DNA from 3 places in the Kitasatospora sp. NPDC051702 genome. Region 1 is predicted to be linked to each of the others. Evidence: riboswitches for the same ligand, from Rfam matches in the RefSeq annotation. Region 1 holds a riboswitch; each other region holds the start of a gene.
The links. Region 1 has a riboswitch for cyclic di-AMP ahead of AB0N04_RS19440 (transglycosylase family protein). Riboswitches for the same ligand answer to the same signal wherever they lie in the genome.
Positions count from the first base shown of each region.

Region 1 (7,319 bases):
ACGCGCTCGGAGCGGGCCGGGGCACCGGTCTTGATCTGGCCGCAGTTGGTGGCGACGGCCAGGTCGGCGATGGTGACGTCCTCGGTCTCGCCGGAGCGGTGCGACATCATGCAGCGGTAGCCGTTGCGCTGGGCCAGCTCGACGGCGTCCAGGGTCTCGGTCAGCGAACCGATCTGGTTCACCTTCACCAGCAGCGCGTTGGCGGTGCCGGTCTCGATGCCCTTGGCCAGGCGGGCCGGGTTGGTGACGAACAGGTCGTCGCCGACCAGCTGGACCTTGTCGCCCAGCTTGACGGTCATGGCCTTCCAGCCGTCCCAGTCCGACTCGTCCAGCGGGTCCTCGATGGAGACCAGCGGGTAGGCGGCGACCAGCTCGGCGTAGTACTCGATGAGCTCGGCGGCGGAGAGGGCCTTGCCCTCGAACTGGTAGGCGCCGTCCTTGTAGAACTCGGAGGCGGCGACGTCCAGGGCCAGCGCGACGTCCCGGCCGGGCACGTAGCCGGCCTTCTGGATGGCCTCGGTGATGAGGTCCAGGGCCTCGCGGTTGCTGTCCAGGTTCGGCGCGAAGCCGCCCTCGTCGCCGAGGCCGGTGGACAGGCCGCGCTCCTTCAGCACGCCCTTGAGGGTGTGGTAGACCTCGACGCCCCAGCGGACGGCCTCGGAGAAGGACTCCGCGCCGATCGGGGCGATCATGAACTCCTGGATGTCGACGTTGGAGTCCGCGTGCGAGCCGCCGTTGAGGATGTTCATCATCGGCACGGGCAGCACGTGGGCGTTCGGGCCGCCCAGGTAGCGGAACAGCGGCAGGTCGCTGGCCTCGGAGGCGGCGTGCGCCACGGCCAGCGAGACGCCGAGGATCGCGTTGGCGCCGAGCGAGGACTTGTCCGGGGTGGCGTCCAGGTCGAGCATGGCCTGGTCGATCAGGCGCTGCTCGGTGGCGTCGTAGCCGACCAGCTCCGGGCCGATCTGCTCGATGACGGCCAGGACGGCCTTCTCCACGCCCTTGCCGAAGTAGCGGTTCTTGTCGCCGTCGCGAAGCTCCAGGGCCTCGAAGGCTCCGGTGGAGGCACCCGACGGGACAGCGGCACGGCCGGTGCTGCCGTCGTCGAGGCCCACCTCGACCTCGACCGTGGGGTTGCCACGCGAGTCGAGGATCTCACGGGCTACGACGACATCGATGGACGGCACGAGGCATCTCCTTGCGGAAGCAGGGTCCGGCTGACGTTGGTGCTGCCGGCGGGACGATTGCGGAGTCGTTACGACCAGAGCCTAACCGCCCGGGCCCCCGGGGCCACGCTGGCCTCGGTCCCGTCTCAGCGTGTGGCCGCACTACCCACCGGTAGTTCACCCGCCCGCCCGGGCGAACCGGCCCGAATCCGGGCGGAGGGGGACGGATCCCCGCCCCCTCCGCCCGGCGGGCGGGAGCGGCTCAGCCGAGGTGCAGGACCTGGCCGGGCATGATCAGGTTCGGGTCGCCGCCGACGGTGCCGCGGTTGCCGTCGTAGACCGACTGCCAGCCGCCGGTGACGCCCTGGGCGGCGGCGATGGTCGACAGCGTGTCGCCGGACCGGACGGTGTAGTCGTGGCCGCCCTGCGCGGCGGCCGGGGCGGTGCGCACGGCCGGAGCGGGCTGGGCGGCCTGCGGCGCGTAGTGCTGCGGGGCGGCGGCCTGCGGCGCGAACTGCTGGTAGACGCTCTGGTGGCTGGTCCAGTACCAGGTGCCGTTGTTCTGGTACCAGAACACCTTCGCGTCGGCGTCCCAGCCGGCCTTGCCGGAGAAGCCCGGGGCCTGCGGCTGCGCCTGCTGCGGCGCGGGCTGCTGGGCGGCCGGCTTCGGGGCGGCCGGCTGGGCGGGCTTGGCGGCGGGCTGCGCCGGCTTGGCCGCGGGCTGGGCCGGCTTGGCGGCCGGCTTCGCGGCGGCGGGCTTGTCGTCCGAGGAGGTGTCGACGCTCGCCGGCGCGCCGCCCTTGCTCAGGCCGGCCTTCTGCGAGCAGACCGGCCAGGCGCCCGGCCCCTGCGAGGCGAGGACCTTCTCGGCGACGGCGATCTGCTGGCCCTTGCTGGCCTGGTTGGCCTGCGGCGCGTACGCGGTGCCGCCGTACGCCTTCCAGGTGCCGGAGGTGAACTGCAGGCCCCCGTAGAAGCCGTTGCCGGTGTTGATGCTCCAGTTGCCACCGCTCTCGCACTGGGCGACGGAGTCCCAGGCGGAGGCCGGGGCGGCGGAGGCGCCGGTGGCGGTGAGGATCGGCATCGCGAGTCCGACGCCGGCCACACCGGCGACGGCGATGGCCTTCTCGGCCTGGGTACGACGACGGTGGCGGCCAGTTCCAACGAACAGCATGAAGGTCCCTCTCCGCACGCCTGCGAGGTGAGCTGTCGGGTTCGGACCGGGAGGTGGCCCGGCCGCCGTCAGCGGAAACGATTCCGCTCGGGCGGCTTCACCCCAAGCCGTGGGGAAACGGCAACAAACCTGGTTCCCCCGCCCCTGCCCAGGGTTCTGGTCGGTTTCCCGTGACGCGGCGGGCAGGATTCGGCGTCCCGCGCACGAGGTCCGCAGCTGCGAACTCCAGGGAGAGTAGACAGATCCTCAGACCAATCACAAGCTCATATCACCGATATCACACAGAAATCACGGCCCGCGCTCGATCGCCCACCAACCGTGCGGCTATGTCCGGATTGATGGAGGTTCAGCCACCCCTCCAACGGCCGCCGGCGACACCCAGTCAGCGTGTCGGAGGGTCGGAAGGTTCCCGGAGGACGGCCGGCGGCGCGTGCGGGGAACGGCTCTCCGGGCTGAATTCCACCGGGAGTTCCCGCAGTCCCCGCATGATCAGGCCACCGCGCCAGCGCAGATTCTCCGGGCTTTCCGCCAACTGCAGATCCGGCAGCCGGGAAAGCAGCGTGGCCAGCGCGCTCCGGCCCTCCAGCCGGGCCAGCGGGGCCCCGATGCAGTAGTGGATCCCGTGGCCGAAACCCAGGTGCGGGTTGTCCGTTCGCGCCAGGTCCAGGGTGTTCTCGTCCGAGAACCTGGCCGGATCCCGGTCCGCCGCGGCCAGCACCACCAGCACCGGGTCCCCCACCGGGATGTCCACCCCGCCGATCGACACCGGCCGGGTCGCGAACCGCCACGTCGCCAGCTCCACCGGCCCGTCGTAGCGCAGCAGTTCCTCGATCCCGGTCTCCAGCAGCGCGCTCTCGCCGCGCGCCACCGACTCCTGCAGCAGCCTGCGCTGCTCCGGGTTGCGCAGCAGCGCGTACGTCCCGTTGCCGATCAGGTTGACGGTCGTCTCGAAGCCCGCGAACAGCAGGATGAAGGCCATCGCGGCGGCCTCGTTCTCGGTCAGGTGCTCCCCGTGGTCGCTCGCCCGGATCAGGCCCGAGATCAGGTCGTCCCCCAGGTCCGCCCGCTTGCGGTGGATCAGCTCCAGCAGGTACGCCCGCATCCGCTTCACCGCCCGGCCCACGCCGCCGCGCTGGCCGCCGCCGTGCCGGATCATCATCCCCGCCCAGTCGCGGAAGTCGTCCTGGTCCTCGGCCGGCACGCCCAGCATGTCGCAGATCGCGTAGATGGGGAGCGGGAACGCGAACTCGTGGATCAGGTCCGCCGACCCGCGCTGCGCGAAGCCGTCGATCAGGCGGTCCGTGAGCTGCTGCACCCGCGGCTCGAACTCCGCGACCCGGCGCGGCGTGAACGCCTTCGACACCAGGCGGCGCAGCCGGGTGTGGTCCGGCGGGTCGATGTTCAGCAGGTGCGTCATCAAGTCCGCCTGGCGCTCCCCCGGGATGCCGACCCGGCCGGTGCGGTGGGCCTGCTCGCTGTGGTGCGCCGGGTTCTTCGACAGCCGGCCGTCCGCGAGCGCCTGCCGCGCGTCCGCGTACCGGGTCACCAGCCAGGCCTCCACCCCGCTGGGCAGCGTCGTGCGGTGCACCGGGGCGTGCTCGCGCAGCCAGGCGTAGGCGGGGTACGGATCTGCGGCGAACTCCCAGGTGAAGAGCTGCGGGGCGGTGGGGGCGGGCTGCGCTGACATGGACCGACCGTATCCGGTGCACCGGGGCCCGCCGCCCCGCGGACGCGGGTTCCGGGACGGACCCTTGGACAGGTCTTAACCGTAGGGCGGGCGTGAGCCTGGTCACCTGAGGGGTAATCCCTGTTGCGGAGGGTCAGGTCGTGCCTACGATCCTCCGCAGAAATCGTGGGCGCCGGTGCGGTGTCGCCCACAGGGAGGAGCAGACCATGCGGGTGAGCGGGGCAGTCGTCGTCATCGCGGTACTCGACGGCGGGTCGGGAGCCGACCTCGCCCGCCGGTTCACCGCGGCCGGCGCCGCCGGTGTGCTGATCGCCGACCAGCACGTCGGCGTGGCCGAGGACCTCGCCACCGAGCTCGACCGGCCGGGCTGCCCGGTCGTCGGCGTCGGCGGGGACATCCGCCGCCCCAGCGACGTCGCCGCCCTCGTCGACACCGCCGAGAAGCACCTGGGCCCGATCGACCTGTTCTGCGTGGCCGGCCCCGGCGGCGAGCGGATCGTCTCCCTCGCCGACCTGCCCGACCACCTCGACCTGGAACGCCTCGCCGAGCTGCTCGCGCTCGTCGGCGAGGCCATCGGCGAGGTCGTCCCGCCGCAGCGGCGGCCGGTCGGGAGCACCGCCGCCGCGGCCTGAGCCGGCCCCTCCGCCCGCCGGCCGGCCGGCTACTCGCCGGCCGGTTCGAGGCCCTCGGCCGCGCGCACCGCGTCCCGGTACCCGCGCGCGGCCGACCGCAGCGCCGCGTCCACGTCCACCCCGGCGTCGTGCGCCCGCTGCACGACCGCCAGCAGCAGCCGGCCCGCCGACTCCGCCGTCAGCCCCCCGGGCAGCTCGTACGGCTCGTCCGGCACGCCCGCGAAACCGGCCTTGCGCACCCGCGACACCAGCTTCGCCGCGTACGCCAGCGACGGCAGCCCGGCCGGCACGCCGTCCAGCACCGACTCCCGGTCCGACTTCTCGGCCGCCTTCAGCTGCTCCCAGTTGGCCTCCACCTCGGCGGCGCCCTCCGCGGTGACGTCACCGAAGACGTGCGGGTGCCGGTAGACCAGCTTGTCGACGAGGTCGCCGGCCACGTCGTCGATCGAGAACGCCTCCGACGGGTGCTCCTCGGCGATCCTGGAGTGGAAGAAGACCTGGAGCAGCACGTCCCCCAGCTCCTCGCGGAGCGTCTCCCGGTCCCCCTCCTCGATCGCCTCGACGAGCTCGTACGCCTCCTCGACCAGGTACTTCACCAGGCTCTCGTGCGTCTGCTCGGCGTCCCACGGGCAGCCGCCCGGCGACCGCAGCCGGTCCATCACCGAGACCAGGTCCAGCAGGCGCGCCCCCGGGAGGTCGTAGGAGCCCGGCAGCACCTCGATCTCCGGCACCTCGCCCGCGTGCTCCACGGCCAGCCGGGCCAGGGCGTCCGTGAGCCCCGGATCCCCGTCCGGACTCCCCAGCCACACCGTCGCCCCGGTCTCCGCGGGCGCGGTCAGCAGCCGGGCCAGGGCCGGCGCCGACCCCGGCGCCACGACCTCCACCACGACCCCGGCCTGCCGCACCGCCGCCACCTGCGGGTGCCCCTCGTCCGCCACCAGCACCCGGCCGGCCGACCGCAGGGCCTCCCACGCCGGCCACGCCAGCAACCCGGGGGCCACCCGGTGGGTGGTGGTCAGCAGGATCAACTTCGCGCCCGGAACATTCGTCGTCACACCCCCGAACCTACCCGTCCGCGCCCCCGCCCCGGGCCGGAGAAGGGCAACTGCGCCCGACTCCCGACCGGCCGCCGCGGACACGCGACGGCCGGCCCGGGCCGGGCCCGGGACCGCCGTCGCCCGCCGCCGGGCGCTACTTCCTCGAACCCGCCAGGTCGTCGAACATCGCCGACAGGAACTCGCCGCACCAGCCCAGCAGCTCCCGGCCGACCAGCGGCTTGCCGCCGATCCGCCCGGTGCTCGGCCGCGGCACCAGCAGCTGCTGGGCGGCCGCCTTGACCTGGCTGCGCGGGTAGAGCCGGTTCAGCCGCAGCTGCTGGGACTCCCGCAGCTCCACCGGCCCGAACCGGACGTTGGCACCCTGCAGGGTGATGTCCGCGATGCCGCACCGCCGGGCGTACAGCCGCAGCGCCGCGACCATCAGCAGGTTCTCCACGGGATCGGGCAGCTTGCCGTAGCGGTCGGTCAGTTCGTCCCGGACGTGCTGGATGTCCTCCTCGGAGTTGACCGCGGCGATCGAGCGGTACGCCTGCAGCCGCAGCCGCTCGCCGGGCGCGTAGTCGTGCGGCACGTGCGCGTCGACCGGCAGCTCGATCTTCACCTCCAGCGGCTCCTCCTCCGGCTCGCCGCCGTTCGCCAGCGACTCGCGGAACTCGGCCACCGCCTCGCCGACCATCCGCATGTAGAGGTCGAAGCCGACGCCCGCGATGTGCCCGGACTGCTCGCCGCCGAGCAGGTTGCCGGCGCCGCGGATCTCCAGGTCCTTCATCGCGACGTACATGCCGGCGCCCATCTCGGTGTGCTGGGCGATGGTGGCCAGCCGCTCGTGCGCCGTCTCGGTGAGCGGCTTCTCCGGCGGGTACAGCATGTAGGCGTAGCCGCGCTCGCGGCCTCGGCCGACCCGGCCGCGCAGCTGGTGCAGCTGGGAGAGGCCGAAGGTGTCGCCGCGCTCGACGATCAGGGTGTTGGCGTTGGAGATGTCGATGCCGGACTCCACGATCGTGGTCGACACCAGGACGTCGAACTCCTTCTCCCAGAAGTCGACGACGACCTTCTCCAGCTGGGTCTCCCCCATCTGCCCGTGCGCGGTGGCGATCCGCGCCTCGGGCACCAGGTCCTTGAGCCGGGCGGCCGCCTTGTCGATCGACTCCACCCGGTTGTGGATGTAGAAGACCTGGCCCTCGCGCAGGAGTTCGCGCCGGATCGCGGCCGAGATCTGCTTCTCGTCGTACGGGCCGACGAAGGTCAGCACCGGGTGCCGCTCCTCCGGCGGGGTGGTGATGGTGGACATCTCGCGGATGCCGGTGACGGCCATCTCCAGGGTGCGCGGGATCGGCGTCGCGGACATCGTGAGCACGTCCACGTTGGCCCGCAGCTTCTTCAGCTGCTCCTTGTGCTCGACGCCGAACCGCTGCTCCTCGTCGACGATGACCAGGCCGAGGTCCTTGAACCTGGTCTCGGAGGAGAACAGCCGGTGGGTGCCGATGACGACGTCCACCGAGCCCTCGAACAGCCCCTCCAGCACGGCCTTGGCCTCGCCGTCGGTCTGGAAGCGGGACAGCGCCCGCACCGTCACGGGGAAGTTGGCGTAACGCTCCGCGA
Region 1 is NZ_JBFAZB010000021.1:111,445-118,763, reverse strand. Features, by position in the region: gene eno (phosphopyruvate hydratase) at 1-1,187, opposite strand, end outside; gene AB0N04_RS19440 (transglycosylase family protein) at 1,429-2,340, opposite strand; cyclic di-AMP (ydaO/yuaA leader) riboswitch at 2,342-2,512, opposite strand; gene AB0N04_RS19435 (cytochrome P450) at 2,723-4,027, opposite strand; gene AB0N04_RS19430 (SDR family NAD(P)-dependent oxidoreductase) at 4,240-4,659, shown strand; gene AB0N04_RS19425 (MazG family protein) at 4,689-5,714, opposite strand; gene mfd (transcription-repair coupling factor) at 5,851-7,319, opposite strand, start outside.

Region 2 (7,319 bases), on a different contig from region 1:
CCGCCCCCGCCCCGGCCCCCGGCCTCGCCTCCGCCACCGCCTACGGCCCCGAGCCGGTCCCGGACGAGGGTGATCCGGCGCGGGTGGACGACGGGGTACTCGTCGTAGCCGGTGATCCGGACCGCCAGGTCGGCGGCGGCGGTCAGCCCGTCCGGTCCGGCGGCGGCACCGAGGACCAGGTTGCGGTACTCCGCCACCGCCTCCGCCGGGCCCGACCGGGTCGGCAGCGTCCGCGCCCGCTCGGCCAGCACCGCGGCCACCTCGGCACGCCGGTCCGCCGCCTGCCGGGCCGCCGTCTGTGGAACCGGGGGCGCCGGAGCGGCCGGCGGCAGCGACAGCTGGGCCAGCCCGCCGACCGCGAGCAGCAGCGCGGCTCGCCGCGACAGCCCGCGGCGGGGTATGTCGACCGGATCGGACGGCGGCGGGCTCAGAGCCGGACCACCCCGGCGACCGGCATCGCGTTGACGCTCTCGTAGCGGACCTTGGCGCCCGGGTAGGGGGCGTGCACGATCACCCCGCCGCCGGCGTACATCCCGACGTGGTGCATGTCCCGGTAGAAGATCACCAGGTCTCCCGGCCGCGCTTCGGAGAGGCTGACCCGCTGGCCGGCGTACGCCTGGGCCTGCGAGGTGCGCGGCAGGGTCACTCCGGCCTGCCGCCAGCTGTAGTACATCAGACCGGAGCAGTCGAAGGCGCGCGGCCCGGTGGAGCCGTAGACGTAGGGCGAGCCGATCATCCGCACCGCGGCGGCCAGTGCGGCCGCCCCGCGCTCGGAGGCGGGCGGGGCGCTGCCGAGGTCCAGCCGGTCGGTGCCACGGGTGGCCCGCTGCTCGGCGTCCCTGGCGTCCTGGGCGGCCAGCCGGGCGCGCTCGGCGGCGCCCAGGCTGTTGAGCAGCCGCTGCGCCTTGGCGAGCCGCTGCTGGACCTGCTGCTTGCCCTCGGCGAGCGAGCGGCGGGCCTGTTCCAGTTCGGCGAGCTTGCCGGAGGTCTCGGTGCGGCGCTGGTCGAGCCGGCGCTGGCGGGTGACCAGCTCGTGCAGGGTCTCCTGCTGCCGCTCGGCGGCCTGGTCCAGGGTGCGGGCCCGGGTCAGGTAGCCCTCGGGGTCGGTGGAGAGCATCAGCTGGACGGTCTGTGCCAGGCCGCCGCCGCGGTACTCGGCGCCGGCCACGCTCGCCAGGTCGCCGCGCAGCTGGTTGAGCTGTTCCTGGCCGACGGCGATCTCGCCCTGGAGGGCGGTCGTCTCGCCCTGGAGGCGCTGCTGGGCCTCCAGCGCGGCGTTGTACCGCTCGGACGCCTGCTCGGCCTCGTCGTAGAGCTGTTCGACCTGCGCCTTGACGTCCTTGCGGCTGGGCGGCTCGGGCGCCCCGGGGGCGGCCTGGGCACTGCCGCCGGTCGTGACGCCCAGGGCGGTGGTGGCGGCCGCGGTCAGCACCAGCGCACGGGCGAGCAGTTGGGAACGGCGGTGCACGGGCATGGCGGCGGCGGCTCCAGTCCTGCGGCACGGCCCCGCCGCCGCACCCGGTGGGCGGTCTGGAAGCGGGAGTCCGGTGGCAGACGTTAGCGAGTCCGGGCAAGCGAGTCCAAACCCCTCCGGACCCGAATATTCGACCACCAATCGGACATCCGTCCGTGCCCGGTGGAAAAGCCGCAGGCCCGGCCCTCCGTGACGGAGGGCCGGGCCCGGGTGCTCCGGAGCGGGGATCAGACCCGCACGATGGAGGCCAGCGGCATGTTGGAGACCGCCTCGTAGCGCACCGACGCACCCGGCTTGGGCGCGTGCAGCACCTGGCCGTTGCCGGCGTAGATCCCCACGTGGTGGGCGTCGCTGTAGAAGATGAGCAGGTCGCCGGGCTGCGCCTGGGAGAGGTCGCTGCCGATCCGGGTGCCGGCACCGGCCTGCTCCTGCGAGGTCCGCGGGAGCGACACGCCGGCCTGGTTGAACGCCCAGACCATCAGGCCCGAGCAGTCGAACGAGCTGGGGCCGGTGGCGCCGTAGACGTACGGCGAGCCGACCTTGGTGGCGGCGATGGACAGCGCCGCGGCACCGCGGGAGCTGCCGGCGGCGACCGGCTTGGGGGCGGGCGCCGAGGTGGTCGGGGCGCTCAGGTCGGTGCGGTTGCTGTCCCGCGAGGAGCGGTCGGCGGCCTGCTGCGCGGCCTGCTGCTGGGCGGCCTTCGCGGCGGCGTCGGCCTTGGCCTTGGCCTCGGCGGCGGCCTTCTCCTCGGCCGCGCGGAGCGCCTGGCGCTCCTGCTCGGTCAGCGTGTTGAGGAGGTCCTGCGCGGCCTTGAGCTTGCCCTGGACCTCGTCCTTGGCGGCCTTCAGCTGCTGAGTGGTGGTCTCCATCTCGGCGAGCTTGCCCTGGGCCTCGGTGCGCACCTGGTCGAGCTTGCGCTGCTCGTCCTGGAGCTGCTTCAGCTGCCCCTTCTGGGTGTCACCGGCCTGGTTCAGCGTGCCGGCCTGGTTGAGGAAGTTGTCCGGGCTCGCGGAGAACATCAGCTGGACGGTCTGGGATATGCCGCCGTTGCGGTACTGCTCGCCGGCGATCTCGGCCAGGCCGCCCTGCAGGTCGGTCACCTGCGCCTGCTGCCGCGCCACCTGGTCCTGCAGGCCGGTGACCTGCTTCTGCAGCTCCTGCTGCTTCTCCTGGGCGGCGTTGAGCTTCTCGGTGGCGACCTCGGCCTGCTCGTTGAGCTGGTCGACCTGCTCCTTGACCTGGTCCTTGGTCGGCTGCGGGTCGGCGTGGGCGCCGGACTGCGCGGACAGCGCGACCGCCGCGGCGGCGACACCGGTCAGGATCGACACCCTGGCGCGGCCGGCGGGCTTGGGACGACGATGGGACGCCACGAAGGCGGGCTCCTTCTTCCTACGTCCGCCTACCGGGTGAGCTGACGGGTTCGGGCCGGAAGCGGGCCCTACGGCGCCTCACGGCCGTTCCACCGGCCGACCTGACGCCGATTCACCCCGGAGGAACGTGGTTCCCCGGCTCCGCTCCACAGCGCCCCCGACCACTGGGCTCCCCGCCGGGCGGCCCTTCGGCCTGCCCCGCTGCTTCGCGAACTCGACGGAAACCACCGCCGCCACCCTGGCTGGGCGATCGACAGTGCGGTGGTTCGAGGCACGACCCTAGTAACTGAACCGTGATCCGTTCAAATCCTTGTCAGAAAAAAGATGGAAGAAGACCCAAGTTCATTTGTGAATATGACCGATGGTGATCACCACCGCACGCAAAGCTGATCGGCTTTCATCGCAAGGCCGTTCAGGAACCCGGGGCGCGCAGAAATCCGAACGCCACCCCCGGTCGGGAGTGGCGGGGATCACAGGGCCGGCGACGGCCCCGCGGCGGCTGTCCCGCCGTCAGACCCGGCGGATGGTGTTGATCGGCATCGCGTCGGCCTTCATCACCTTCACCACGTCACCGGTGTGCGGGGCGTGCACCACCATGCCGTTGCCGATGTACATCCCGACGTGGTGCCGGTCGCTGCCGTAGATCACCAGGTCGCCCGGCTGGGCCTGGTCCAGCGAGGGCACCCGGGTGCCGACGTTGCCCTGCTCCTGCGAGGTGCGCGGCAGCGAGACGCCGGCCTGAGCGTACGACCAGACCATCAGGCCCGAGCAGTCGAAGGTGGTCGAGCCGGTGGCGCCCCAGACGTACGGCGAACCCTGCTTGCTCATCGCCTTGGCGACGGCCACGGCCGCGTACCCGCTCGCGGGCGGCAGGCTGCTGAGGTCGACCCGGTCCGCGCCGCGCGAGGCCCGGTCGTCCTGCGCCTGCTGGGCGCGCAGCGCGGCCCGCTCGGAGGCGCTGAGCGAGTTCAGCAGGTCCTGGGCGGCCTTGAGCTTCTGGTTGACGTCCGACTTGGCCTGGTTCAGGTCCTTGGTCGTGGAGTCCAGCGAGGCCAGCACGGCGGCGGCCTCGGCCTTCTCCTGGTCCAGCCGGCGCTGCTGGTCCAGCAGCCCCTTGAGCGCCTCGGCCTGGCTGGTGCTGGCCTGCTGGACGCTGGAGGCCTTGTCCAGGTACCCGGACGGGTCGGAGGAGAGCATCAGCTGGACGGACGGGTCGATGCCGCCGGTGCGGTACTGCTCGCCCGCCACCTCGGCCAGGCCCGTCTGCAGCTGGGTCATCTGCTCCTGGCTGCGGGCCACCTGGTCCTGCAGCTGGTCGGCCTGCTTGCGGAGCTGGTCGGACCGCTCCTTGGCGCCGTTGTACTTCTCGGCCGCCTGCTCCTGCTCCTGCTGGAGCTGGTCGATCTGCGCCTTGACGTCCGTCTTGTTCGGCTGGGGCGCGGCGTGCGCGGCCACCTGGGCGGAGAGGGCGACCGCGGTCGCAGCAGCAGCGGTGAGCACGGAGACCCGCGCGCGGCTCGGCTGCTTGGGACGGCGGTGGGAGGCCAAGGACCGGCTCCTTCTTCCATCGGCCTCACCCGATCAGGTGAGAATCCGGAAAATAGGTTTGACGCCAGACCCTAGTGAAGATCCAAGGGATTTTCCACTCCCCCGATGGCGTGAACTCCACCCTCCCGCTGACTTCACGAGATCCCCACACCACCCCGAACCGGTCGCTGACCAGCCGTCATCCCGCCCGGGCGGGGTTCAGGGCCGCGCCAGGCGGTTCAGCAGCAGCACCGACGCCACCGGGCGTGCGCCCGCCTTCCGCACGCCCTCGGCCACCTCGCGGTCGGTGGACACCACCACCACCGGACGGCCCTGCGGCTCGGCCCGCACCAGACGCCGGATCAGCTCGTCCGCCGTCTCGCCGGTCCGGCTGAACCGCACCCGCACCCCGCGCGGTGGCGCCATGATCACCGGGACGTCCAGGTCCTGCCCGTCGAACACGCAGGTGACCTCCGCCTGGGTGCGCTGGGCGAGCATCGCCAGACCGCCCAGCAGCCGCAGCCGCTGCTGCTCGAGCGGCAGCGTCGGATAGCCGGTCTTCGTCACGTTGTAGCCGTCCACCACCAGGTGCACCTGCGGGATCGCCAGCAGCTGGTCCAGCAGCGCCGGGTCGTCCTCGGCCAGGCCGCGCCGGGCCACGTCGTGCGGCGAGGCCGACCCGGGCACCACGGCCTCGACCAGGTCCGCTGGCCGGATCTGCGAGACCGGCAGCGCCAGCTCCCGCTGCAGCCCCTGCGCCGACTGCAGCACGGTGTCCAGCAGCAGCCGCAGCCGCATGTCCTCGACGCTGCGCCCCTCCCGGGCCGACCGGCGCGCCTGCTCGGCCGAGGTCTCCAACTCGCCGACCCGGTGCCGCAGGCGGCGCGCCTCGGTCTCGGCGGCGCCGCGCTCGGCGGCCGCCTGCGCCTTCACCGCCTCCAGCTCGCCGGCCAGCCGGCGGGTCTCGGCCTGCGCGCGGCGGGTGTCGCTCTCCAGGGAGCGCACCTTCTTGCGCAGCGACTCCGCCTCCCGGCGGACGTCCTCGGACTCCGCGCGCTGGCGGTCCAGGTCCGCCCGGGCGGCGGAGCGCAGCTCCGCCAGTTCGGCCTGCAGCTTCTCCACCAGCCGGGCGGCCTCGGCGGCCGCGCCCTCGGCCCCGACCCGCTCCGCCTCGTCGCCGGCCTCGGCGACCAGCCGGCTCCAGCCCGCCGAGCGCACCAGGTAGGCGGCGGCCGCGACGTCCATCGGATCGGCGGCGCTCGGGACGCTGCCCGACTCCAACGCCTTCACCAGGTCCGGCTGGCCCAGCCGCAGCCGCTCCGCTATCCGCACCCGGAAGGCCGGCTCCGACTCCAGCGCCGCGGCCAGCGCGGTCGCCGCGTACTTGGCCCGGCGGGCCGGGGTGAACTTCACGTACTGACGCAGGCTCTGCGGCAGCTCACCGGGCGGCAGACCGCCGAGCGCGTCCGAGGCCAGCCCGACCACCCGTCGGCGCACCCCCTCGGGCAGCGGCCGGTCCAGCTTCTCCACGACGCGCTCCGGCGCCGGGCCCTCGCCGGCGCCGGGGTCCTCGCCGGGCACCACGGACTCGGACGCGGCGGCGCCGGCCGCCGGCGGCTGCGCGTCGGCAGCGGGCTGAAGCCCCTGCGCTTCGGCGGGCTCCCTCGCTGCGTCCACCACGTCCTCGGCTCCGATCCTGGTCCTACGGGGTCCGCGGCCCGCGGCCGCCGCCCCTGTCGTCACGCTCCGTGCGTCCTGTCTGCATTGTCCCAGCGCGGTGGGCGGGCGCGCCGCGCACCGCCCGCCGCACCGGGGGCGTCAGCCCTGCTCGGCCGGGTCCGCCGCGTCCTCGGCACCGGGACGGGCGACCAGCTCGACCTGGTCGACGGCGTTGCACCAGCGGCAGCGCACCGACTCGACGGTCTCGCTGAGCACCTCGGTCTCCTCGACCTTGGACTCGCCGGCCAGGTCGAAGTGCAGGAACTCGGTGACCCGCGCGGAGCGGGTCACGTCGAAGCGGGTGAGGTTGCCGCACAGCGTGCAGCGCCAGCGCGTCTCGGCGGTCAGGGCGGGGACGGTCATCGGGGGTCCTCTCGGGTGGTCCCTGGGCGGGCTAGGCGCTCCCCCCGGAGCCCCGGCGTCGGCGGCGGGAGGCGGGAATGCCCGCGCCAAGCCTATTGCCTGGGGCAACCATCGCGGCCACCGGTTGCACGAAGCCGCAGGCCCGGCCCCGGCCCCGGTCCGGGGCCCCGAGTAGGCCACCTGCCGTACAGCGCGGTGTCACCCGCCCGGGCCGGAGGGATGCTTGGCCGCATGGCGCTGACGGCCCCGGGCCACACCGACGAGCGGGACGGCCGGCCGGCCGTGCCCGCCCCGGTGGTCACCTACGCCCTGATCGCGCTCAACACCCTGGTGTTCCTGCTGGGCCCGGCCGCCGGGCTCAACCCGCTGTACGGCACCGGCCAGGCCCGGGTCTGCGCGGAGCAGCGGTACGAGCAGCGCTGGGGCGCCGTCCCGGTCGAGCTGCTGACCGGGCACCCGTTGACCGCCGGGCAACTGGCCGAGGCCCCCGACCCCGTCCCCGGCTGCCCGGCCGCCCCGACCCCGGGCAAGCACCCGGCGCTGTCGGTGCTCAGCGGGCTCTTCCTGCACGCCGGCTGGCTGCACCTGCTGGGCAACCTGCTCTTCCTGCACGTCTTCGGCCCCACCGTCGAACTACGGCTCGGCCGCGCCCGGTACGCCGTCTTCTACCTGGCCGCCGGCAGCGTGGCCACGTACGGCTTCGCCCTGGCCGAGGCGCACTCCGCGGACTCGACCCGGGTGCTGATCGGCGCCTCCGGTGCGATCTCCGCCGTCCTCGGCGCCTACCTGCGCTTCCACCCGCGCTCCCGGGTGACGACGCTGGTCCCGCTGCTGCTGTTCCTGCCGCTGCGCTTCCCGGCCTGGCT
Region 2 is NZ_JBFAZB010000003.1:167,403-174,721, reverse strand. Features, by position in the region: gene AB0N04_RS04305 (hypothetical protein) at 1-251, opposite strand, end outside; gene AB0N04_RS04300 (NlpC/P60 family protein) at 428-1,474, opposite strand; gene AB0N04_RS04295 (NlpC/P60 family protein) at 1,702-2,844, opposite strand; cyclic di-AMP (ydaO/yuaA leader) riboswitch at 2,855-3,008, opposite strand; gene AB0N04_RS04290 (NlpC/P60 family protein) at 3,355-4,392, opposite strand; gene AB0N04_RS04285 (NYN domain-containing protein) at 4,591-5,952, opposite strand; gene AB0N04_RS04280 (hypothetical protein) at 6,190-6,453, opposite strand; gene AB0N04_RS04275 (rhomboid family intramembrane serine protease) at 6,685-7,319, shown strand, end outside.
Region 2: it holds a riboswitch for cyclic di-AMP, as region 1 does, so the genes downstream of both, AB0N04_RS04295 (NlpC/P60 family protein) here and AB0N04_RS19440 (transglycosylase family protein) in region 1, are expected to answer to the same signal.

Region 3 (7,319 bases), on a different contig from region 1:
CACCCGCCGAACGAACGGACCGGCCCCGTACCGGCCCGGAACAACGCCTCACTTGACGCGATGATAGCTGCAGTGCACGTGCATCAGCACGGGACGTTGCAGGTGCACGATGCTTTTCACCGGCGGCCCCGAACTCTTCACGGACCCTTTTCCTGACGGTACGTAAACGGACATAGCCGACTGAATCGACGAAGTCCCGATAACCGGCCGTGAGCGGACCCCCGCTGAATGTTGATCTTCGAATGCCGGGAGTCGCACTCCTGTGACCCTCCGTCAGACGCATCGGACAGCACCTCCGCGCTGTGAGACATCTCACGCACCGCACGTGCAACGCGCAGCCCCGTCCGGGACGTCACGGCAACCACCGGAGCCCTTCCGGGGGTTGGGTGAGATATGTCCGCATTGCTGTGGATCCGCCCGGATCGGCACACGTCGCGCACCGCGCGCGCACCGCGGCCGCGCGGAACCCGAACGGCAGCCGACTGCAGGCCCGACCGGCCGATGTCCTACGATCTCCGGCATGAGCACCGCAGCCATCCCGGGCGCGCCACTGCCCGTCCGCACTCCAGGCTCCCGTGCGCGGGGGCGCCACCGCCGTCCCGAGCGCCCCGAGATTCCGACCGGCGCCCCGGCCCTGGTGCTGGCCGTGCCCGCGACCGCAGGGCCCGAGTCCCGCTCGGTCGTCGAGGAACTGCTGTCGATCGTCCGCAGCGAGCAGGCCGGCGTCCGCACCGCGGTCGGCTACCTCCCCGGTGGGAACACCGAGGCCGACGACAGCGAGGACCGCACCGTCGCCGAGCTCCTGGCCATGGCCGCCGAGGCCGGCCTGCCGGTGCCCGTCGTGGTCCCGCTGGTCCCCGGCCCGCACGGCTTCCTGACCGAACTCCACGCCCTCGCAGCGGAGTACGGCGCGTCCGTCACCGACGTGCTCGGCCCGCACCCGCTGCTCGCCGAGGCCGTCCACGTGCGCCTGTCCGAGGCCGGGCTGGCCCGCGCCGACCGGGCCAGGCTGTTCGCCATCGCGACCGCCGCGGACGGCGTGGTCCTGACCACCGTCGGCGGCGAGGAGGCCGCCGCGGCGGCCGGCATCACCGGCGTACTGCTGGCGGCCCGGCTGGCCGTCCCGGTCATCCCCGCCGCGCTCGACGTGCCCGGCTCGGTGGCCGCGGCCGTCAACCACCTCAAGGAGACCGGCTCCCTGCGCCCCGCGCTGGCCCCGCTGGTGATCGGCCCGGAGGCCGACTCCGAGCTGCTCGCGACGGCCGCCGAGGAGACGGGCTGCCCGTCCGCCGCTCCGCTGGGCGCCTACCCGACGGTCGGCCAGCTGATCGCCTCGACCTACCTGGCCGCGCTGCCGGCGCCCTCCCCGGAGGAGCTGGCCCAGGCCGAGGCGGAGGCCGCCGCGGAGGCCGCTGAGGGCACCCACGGCGCCCACGCCGCCGCCGGGGGGCCCGAGGAGTAGTAGCGGGACACCACGCGCACCGAAGGGCCCGGAACGGCTTCGTTCCGGGCCCTTCCGGCTTGCCCCGTACGGGAGTTAAGGCGTGAATAGGCGTGATGTCCGTTCTGTTGATGTTTGATCGGTTCTGCCCGGGGCGCGGGCCGGCGGCCGGGAATCGGCCGCGCCTCCCGCATCGCGGACGCGCCCGATCGCACCCCGACGCGTCGTCAGCCGTTTCCTGAGGAACGGCCAGTTGTGCGCACCCGTGGCGCCGTTGCGGGAAAACGATCATTTCGGATCATGACGGACAGCGGAAACGATCATTCTCGCCAAACCGTGATGCGCATCACAGTGTTTGCGGTTTGAACTTAAGTCTGCTTAACGTGCTCCCCGTTCGTGACCACACGGACCCAGTTCATCCGCAACGCCGAGTCCTGCCGTCGGATGCCCTGGCAGCGCGAAAACGCACCACGGCAGGAGCGGGGGACCCACAGGTAAGTCGCCCCGGACCGTTCCCAGGAACGGTTCAGGGCTAGGGGTGAAGCCGCGTCCACAGCGCGGCCGGGCAACTCCAGCCCGAATCCGACAGCTCACCTCGCAGGCGTGGGAGAGGACCACGTCTTCATGCTGCCCACCAACGGCACCCGTCTGTCCAGCCGCACCCGCCGCGTCATCGCCGCCATCGGCGTCGCGGGCGTCGGCCTCACGATCCCCTGCCTCACCACCGGCACCGCCTCCGCCGCCTCCGTCGCGACCTGGGACAAGGTCGCCCAGTGCGAGAGCAGCGGCAACTGGAGCATCAACACCGGCAACGGCTTCTACGGCGGCCTGCAGTTCACCTCCAGCACCTGGGCCGCCTTCGGCGGCACCGCGTACGCCCCGCAGGCCAACCTGGCCACCAAGGACCAGCAGATCGCCGTCGCCGAGAAGGTCCTCGCCTCGCAGGGCCCCGGCGCCTGGCCGGTCTGCTCGGTCCAGGCCGGCCTGACCAAGGGCGGCGCCCCGGCCGCCGTCGACACCTCCGCGGGCTCCACCGCCGGTGCTACGGCCGCCAAGCCCGCCCCGGCCGCCAAGCCCGCGCAGACCCCCGCCCCGGCCACCAAGCCGGCCGCGCCGGCCCAGGAGCAGACCTCCGGCGACTCCGCCAAGAGCACCTGGACCCAGAAGCACCAGGAGCAGACCCAGGGCGGCGCCCAGGCCGAGAGCGACGACTACACCGTCGTGGCCGGCGACTGGCTGTCCTCCATCGCCGACAAGCACAACATCGACGGCGGCTGGCAGCGGCTCTACGAGCTCAACCGCGGCACCCTGACCGACGGCCCGAACACCATCTACCCGGGCCAGCACCTGTCCTTCAAGGACGCCGGCCACGGCCGGCAGGCGGCCACCGCGACCAAGTCCGGCTCCGACTTCAGCTGGTTCGACCGTTCGAAGAAGTCCGGCCAGACCACCGACGGCGGTGCCGTGAACGCCAAGCCGGCCGCGCAGACCCAGGCCCCGGCCGCCCAGGCCCCGGCCCAGGCCGCCACCGGCAGCATGGCCGCCGCGGTCTCCTTCGCCGAGTCGAAGGTCGGCCAGGCCTACGTCTACGGCGGCACCGGCAACGGCGGCTGGGACTGCTCCGGCCTGACCCAGGCCGCGCTGCGCGCCGCGGGCGTCTCCATCCCGCGCGTGGCCGCGGACCAGGCCGCCGCCAGCACCCACGTCTCGCTGGACAACCTGCAGCCGGGCGACCTGCTGTTCTGGTCCAACAACGGCCAGGACTCCGGCGTCTACCACGTCGCGATCTACGTCGGCGGCGGCAAGTACGTCGAGGCCGCCAACCCGAGCTCGGGCGTGCGCGAGCAGACCGTCGCCAACTGGGCCCCGGACTTCGCCGGCCGGGTCTGAGGCACACCGGCGGGCCACGGGCGGCACGGCACAGCCGACGGCTGACGGCGAACAGCTGACGGCGAACAGCTGACAGATTTCAGATTTCAGCCGACAGATTTCATCATCTGAAACCCGTCATCTGTCACCCGCCCCCGTTGCCCGCCACACGGAACCCCCGGGGGAGAGCCCGATCGCTCTCCCCCGGGGGTTCCGGCGTACCCGCCCTCCGCCGGCCGAAGGTCATGGTCAAAGCCGGCCACAACGGGCATGCTGCTGCTCTGCACCCGAGGAGGAGCCACCATGGCCCAGGTCACCGTCACACTCGACGCCAACCTCGCGATCGACGCGATGCTGCTCTCCGGCACCAAGAACCCGCAGGACGCCGTCGAACTGGTCCTGCGGGACTACCTGGCCCGCGGCCGCCGCACCGGGACCCGGACCGGCGACCCCGCCGGCGACCGGCGGCTCACCCGCAGCCGCCCCACCGACCAGCAGGGCTGACCCGCCCCACCCGCCGCCGTCCGCGCCACCCCCGCACACGGCACACGGCACACGGCACCCATGCGAAACGGGCCCCGGGGAGCGGTCGCTCCCCGGGGCCCGTCGGCCGTCCACGGCCCGTCGCTCAGCGCGCGCAGGCCCCCGTCGAGCCCCGCATGACCAGCTCCGGCTGGAACATGAACTCCCCCCGCTGGGCCGCGTTGCCGCCGACCTCCTCCAGCAGCGCGTCCACCGCCGCCGTGGCCATCGCCTCGACCGGCTGGCGGATCGTCGTCAACGGCGGCTCGGTGAAGGCGATCAGCGGCGAGTCGTCGAAGCCGACCACCGACACGTCCTGCGGCACCGACAGCCCGCGCTGGCGCACCGCCCGGATCGCCCCGAGGGCCATCATGTCGCTGCCGCACACGATCGCCGTGCAGCCCTTGTCGAGCAGCGCCCCGGCGGCCGCGTGCCCGCCCTCGACGCTGAACAGGGTGTGGTGGACGAGGTCCTCGGCCTCCTCCGCGCTGCGCCCGAGCACCTCGCGCATCGCCGCCGTGAAGCCCTCGATCTTGCGCAGCACCGGCACGTACCGGCGCTGCCCCACGGCCAACCCGATCCGCTCGTGGCCGAGTTCGGCCAGGTGCTGGACGGCCATCCACATCGCGGCGCGGTCGTCCGGCGAGATGAACGGGGCGGCGATCCGCTCGCTGTAGCCGTTGATCAGGACGAAGGGCACCCCGCGGCCGGCCAGCCGGGCGTACCGGTCGTGGTCGGCGGTGGAGTCGGCGTGCAGCCCGGAGACGAAGACGATGCCCGCCACGCCCCGGTCGACCAGCATCTCCACCAGTTCGTCCTCGGTGGATCCGCCCGGCGTCTGGGTGCACAGCACCGGGGTGTACCCGTGCCGGCTGAGCACCTGCTCGATCACCTGGGCCAGCGCGGGGAAGATCGGGTTGCTCAACTCCGGCGTGATCAGCCCGATCAGGCCCGCACTGCGCTGGCGCAGCCGGGTCGGCCGCTCGTAACCGAGCACGTCGAGCGCGGCCAGCACGGTCTGCCGGGTGGCGGCCGAGACGTTCGCCTTGCCGTTGAGTACGCGGGAGACGGTGGCTTCGCTGACCCCCGCCTGCGCCGCGATGTCTGAGAGTCGCGCCGTAGTCACGGTCCCAGAGCCTATTGCAACCACGTCAGACCGCCCACCAGCCGGTGCTGTCCGGTGCGAGCACCGTCTCGCCGCCGTCCACCACCGGGTCCGCCGAGGAGAGCAGGAGCCGCCCGGGCACGGGTATCCGGACCGGCTCGCCGGTGGTGTTCACCGTGCAGACGAAGGCGCCGCGGCGGAACGCCAGGGTGCCCTCGGGGCCCTCCAGCCACTCGACCTCCGTCCCGGCGCCCAGGTCGGCCTGGGAGCGGCGGACGGCGAGCGCGCTGCGGTAAAGCTCCAGGGTGGACGTCGGGTCGCCGGTCTGCGCCTCGACGCTGAGCTCGGCCCACTGCGCCGGCTGCGGCAGCCAGGAGGGCCCGCCGGCGACCGGGCCGAAGCCGTACGGGGCCTCGGTGCCGGACCACGGGATCGGGACGCGGCAGCCGTCGCGGTAGCCGTCCTGCCCGGCCTGGCGGAAGAAGGACGGGTCCTGGCGCACCTCGTCCGGCAGGTCGGTGACGTCGGGCAGGCCGAGCTCCTCGCCCTGGTAGACGTACGCCGAGCCGGGGAGCGCGAGCATCAGCAGGGTGGCGGCGCGGGCGCGGCGCAGGCCGAGCGCGCGGTCGCCGGCGGTGCGGATCTGGGTGCCGAGGCCCGGCTCGTTGGCGAAGCGGGTGGCGTGCCGGGTGACGTCGTGGTTGGAGAGCACCCAGGTGGTGGGGGCGTCGACCGGGCGCATCGAGTCGAGCGAGACGTCGATCACCTCGCGCAGCGCGGCGGCGTCCCAGTCGGTGCCCAGGTACTGGAAGTTGAAGGCCTGGTGGAGCTCGTCGGGGCGCACGTAGTTGGCGGTGCGCTGGACGGTCGGCGTCCAGGCCTCGGCGACGCCGATCCGCTGGCCCGGGTACTCGTCGAGGATCTTGCGCCAGCTGCGGTAGATCTCGTGAACGCCGTCCTGGTCGAAGAAGGGCATGACGTCGTTGCCCAGCAGCTTGAGCTGGTCGGAGCCGCCGAGGTCGGGCAGGCCGGGGGCCTTGACCAGGCCGTGGGCGACGTCGATGCGGAAGCCGTCCACGCCCATGTCGAGCCAGAACCGCAGGATCGAGCGGAACTCGTCGCCGACGGCCCGGTTCTCCCAGTTGAAGTCGGGCTGCTCGGGCGCGAACAGATGCAGGTACCAGTCGCCCGGGGTGCCGTCGGGGTTCTCGGTCCGGGTCCAGGCCGGGCCGCCGAAGATGGACTCCCAGTCGTTGGGCGGCAGTTCGCCGTTCTCGCCCTTGCCGGGAAGGAAGTGGTAGCGCTCGCGCAGCGGGGACGCAGGACCCTCGCGCAGGGCGCGCTGGAACCACTCGTGCTGGTCCGAGGAGTGGTTGGGGACGAGGTCGACGATGATCCGCAGTCCCAGCTCGTGGGCGTCCCGGATGAGGGCGTCGGCGTCCAGCAGGGTGCCGAACATCGGGTCCACGGCGCGGTAGTCGGCGACGTCGTAGCCGGCGTCCGCCTGCGGCGAGGCGTAGAACGGCGAGAGCCAGACCGCGTCCACGCCGAGGTCGCGCAGGTACGGCAGGCGGCTGCGGACGCCGGGCAGGTCGCCCATGCCGTCGCCGTTGGAGTCGGCGAAGCTGCGCGGGTACACCTGGTAGATGACCGCGTCCCGCCACCAGTCTCTGGAGGCGCCGCCAGTCGCAGGAGCCGGGGTGGCCGCCTCGTGGGCGGTGGCGTCGGCGGCAGGCCGGGAGGTGTCGGCCAGGTTCTGGGTCATGGACGGTATCCCTTGGGGACTAGAGGAGCGAGGAGCGTTACGACTTGGAGGCACCGGCGGTCAGGCCGGTGACCAGGTGGCGCTGCACCAGGTAGAAGAAGACCGAGGACGGGATGGCGATCAGCACGGCGGTCGCCGCCATGAAGTTCCACTGCGCGTCGTGCTCGCTGACGAAGGTCTGCAGGCCCACGGCCAGCGTGTACTTGTCGGAGCTGAGCATGAAGGTGGAGGCGAAGGCGACCTCGGCCCACGCGGTCAGGAAGGAGTAGAACGCGGCCACCGCCAGGCCCGGGCGGGCGAGCGGCAGGACGAGCCGCCAGAAGGTGCCGATCGGGGTGAGGCCGTCGACCCGGCCGGCCTCGTCGATCTCCACCGGGATGGTGTCGAAGTAGCCCTTCAGCAGCCAGGCGCAGTACGGCACGGTGGTCGTCGAGTACACCAGGATCAGGCCGGTGTAGCTGTCCAGCAGGCCGAGCTCGGAGAGGATCGTGTACATCGGCACGATCAGCACCGCGATCGGGAACATCTGGGTGACCAGCAGCGACCACATCAGCGGCTTGTGGCCGGGGAACTTCATCCGGGAGACGGCGTAGCCGGTGGTGGCGGCGACCATGACG
Region 3 is NZ_JBFAZB010000028.1:14,663-21,981, forward strand. Features, by position in the region: gene AB0N04_RS22780 (hypothetical protein) at 521-1,462, shown strand; cyclic di-AMP (ydaO/yuaA leader) riboswitch at 1,857-2,058, shown strand; gene AB0N04_RS22785 (transglycosylase family protein) at 2,045-3,331, shown strand; gene AB0N04_RS22790 (hypothetical protein) at 3,614-3,814, shown strand; gene AB0N04_RS22795 (LacI family DNA-binding transcriptional regulator) at 3,939-4,958, opposite strand; gene AB0N04_RS22800 (glycoside hydrolase family 13 protein) at 4,984-6,702, opposite strand; gene AB0N04_RS22805 (carbohydrate ABC transporter permease) at 6,740-7,319, opposite strand, start outside.
Region 3: it holds a riboswitch for cyclic di-AMP, as region 1 does, so the genes downstream of both, AB0N04_RS22785 (transglycosylase family protein) here and AB0N04_RS19440 (transglycosylase family protein) in region 1, are expected to answer to the same signal.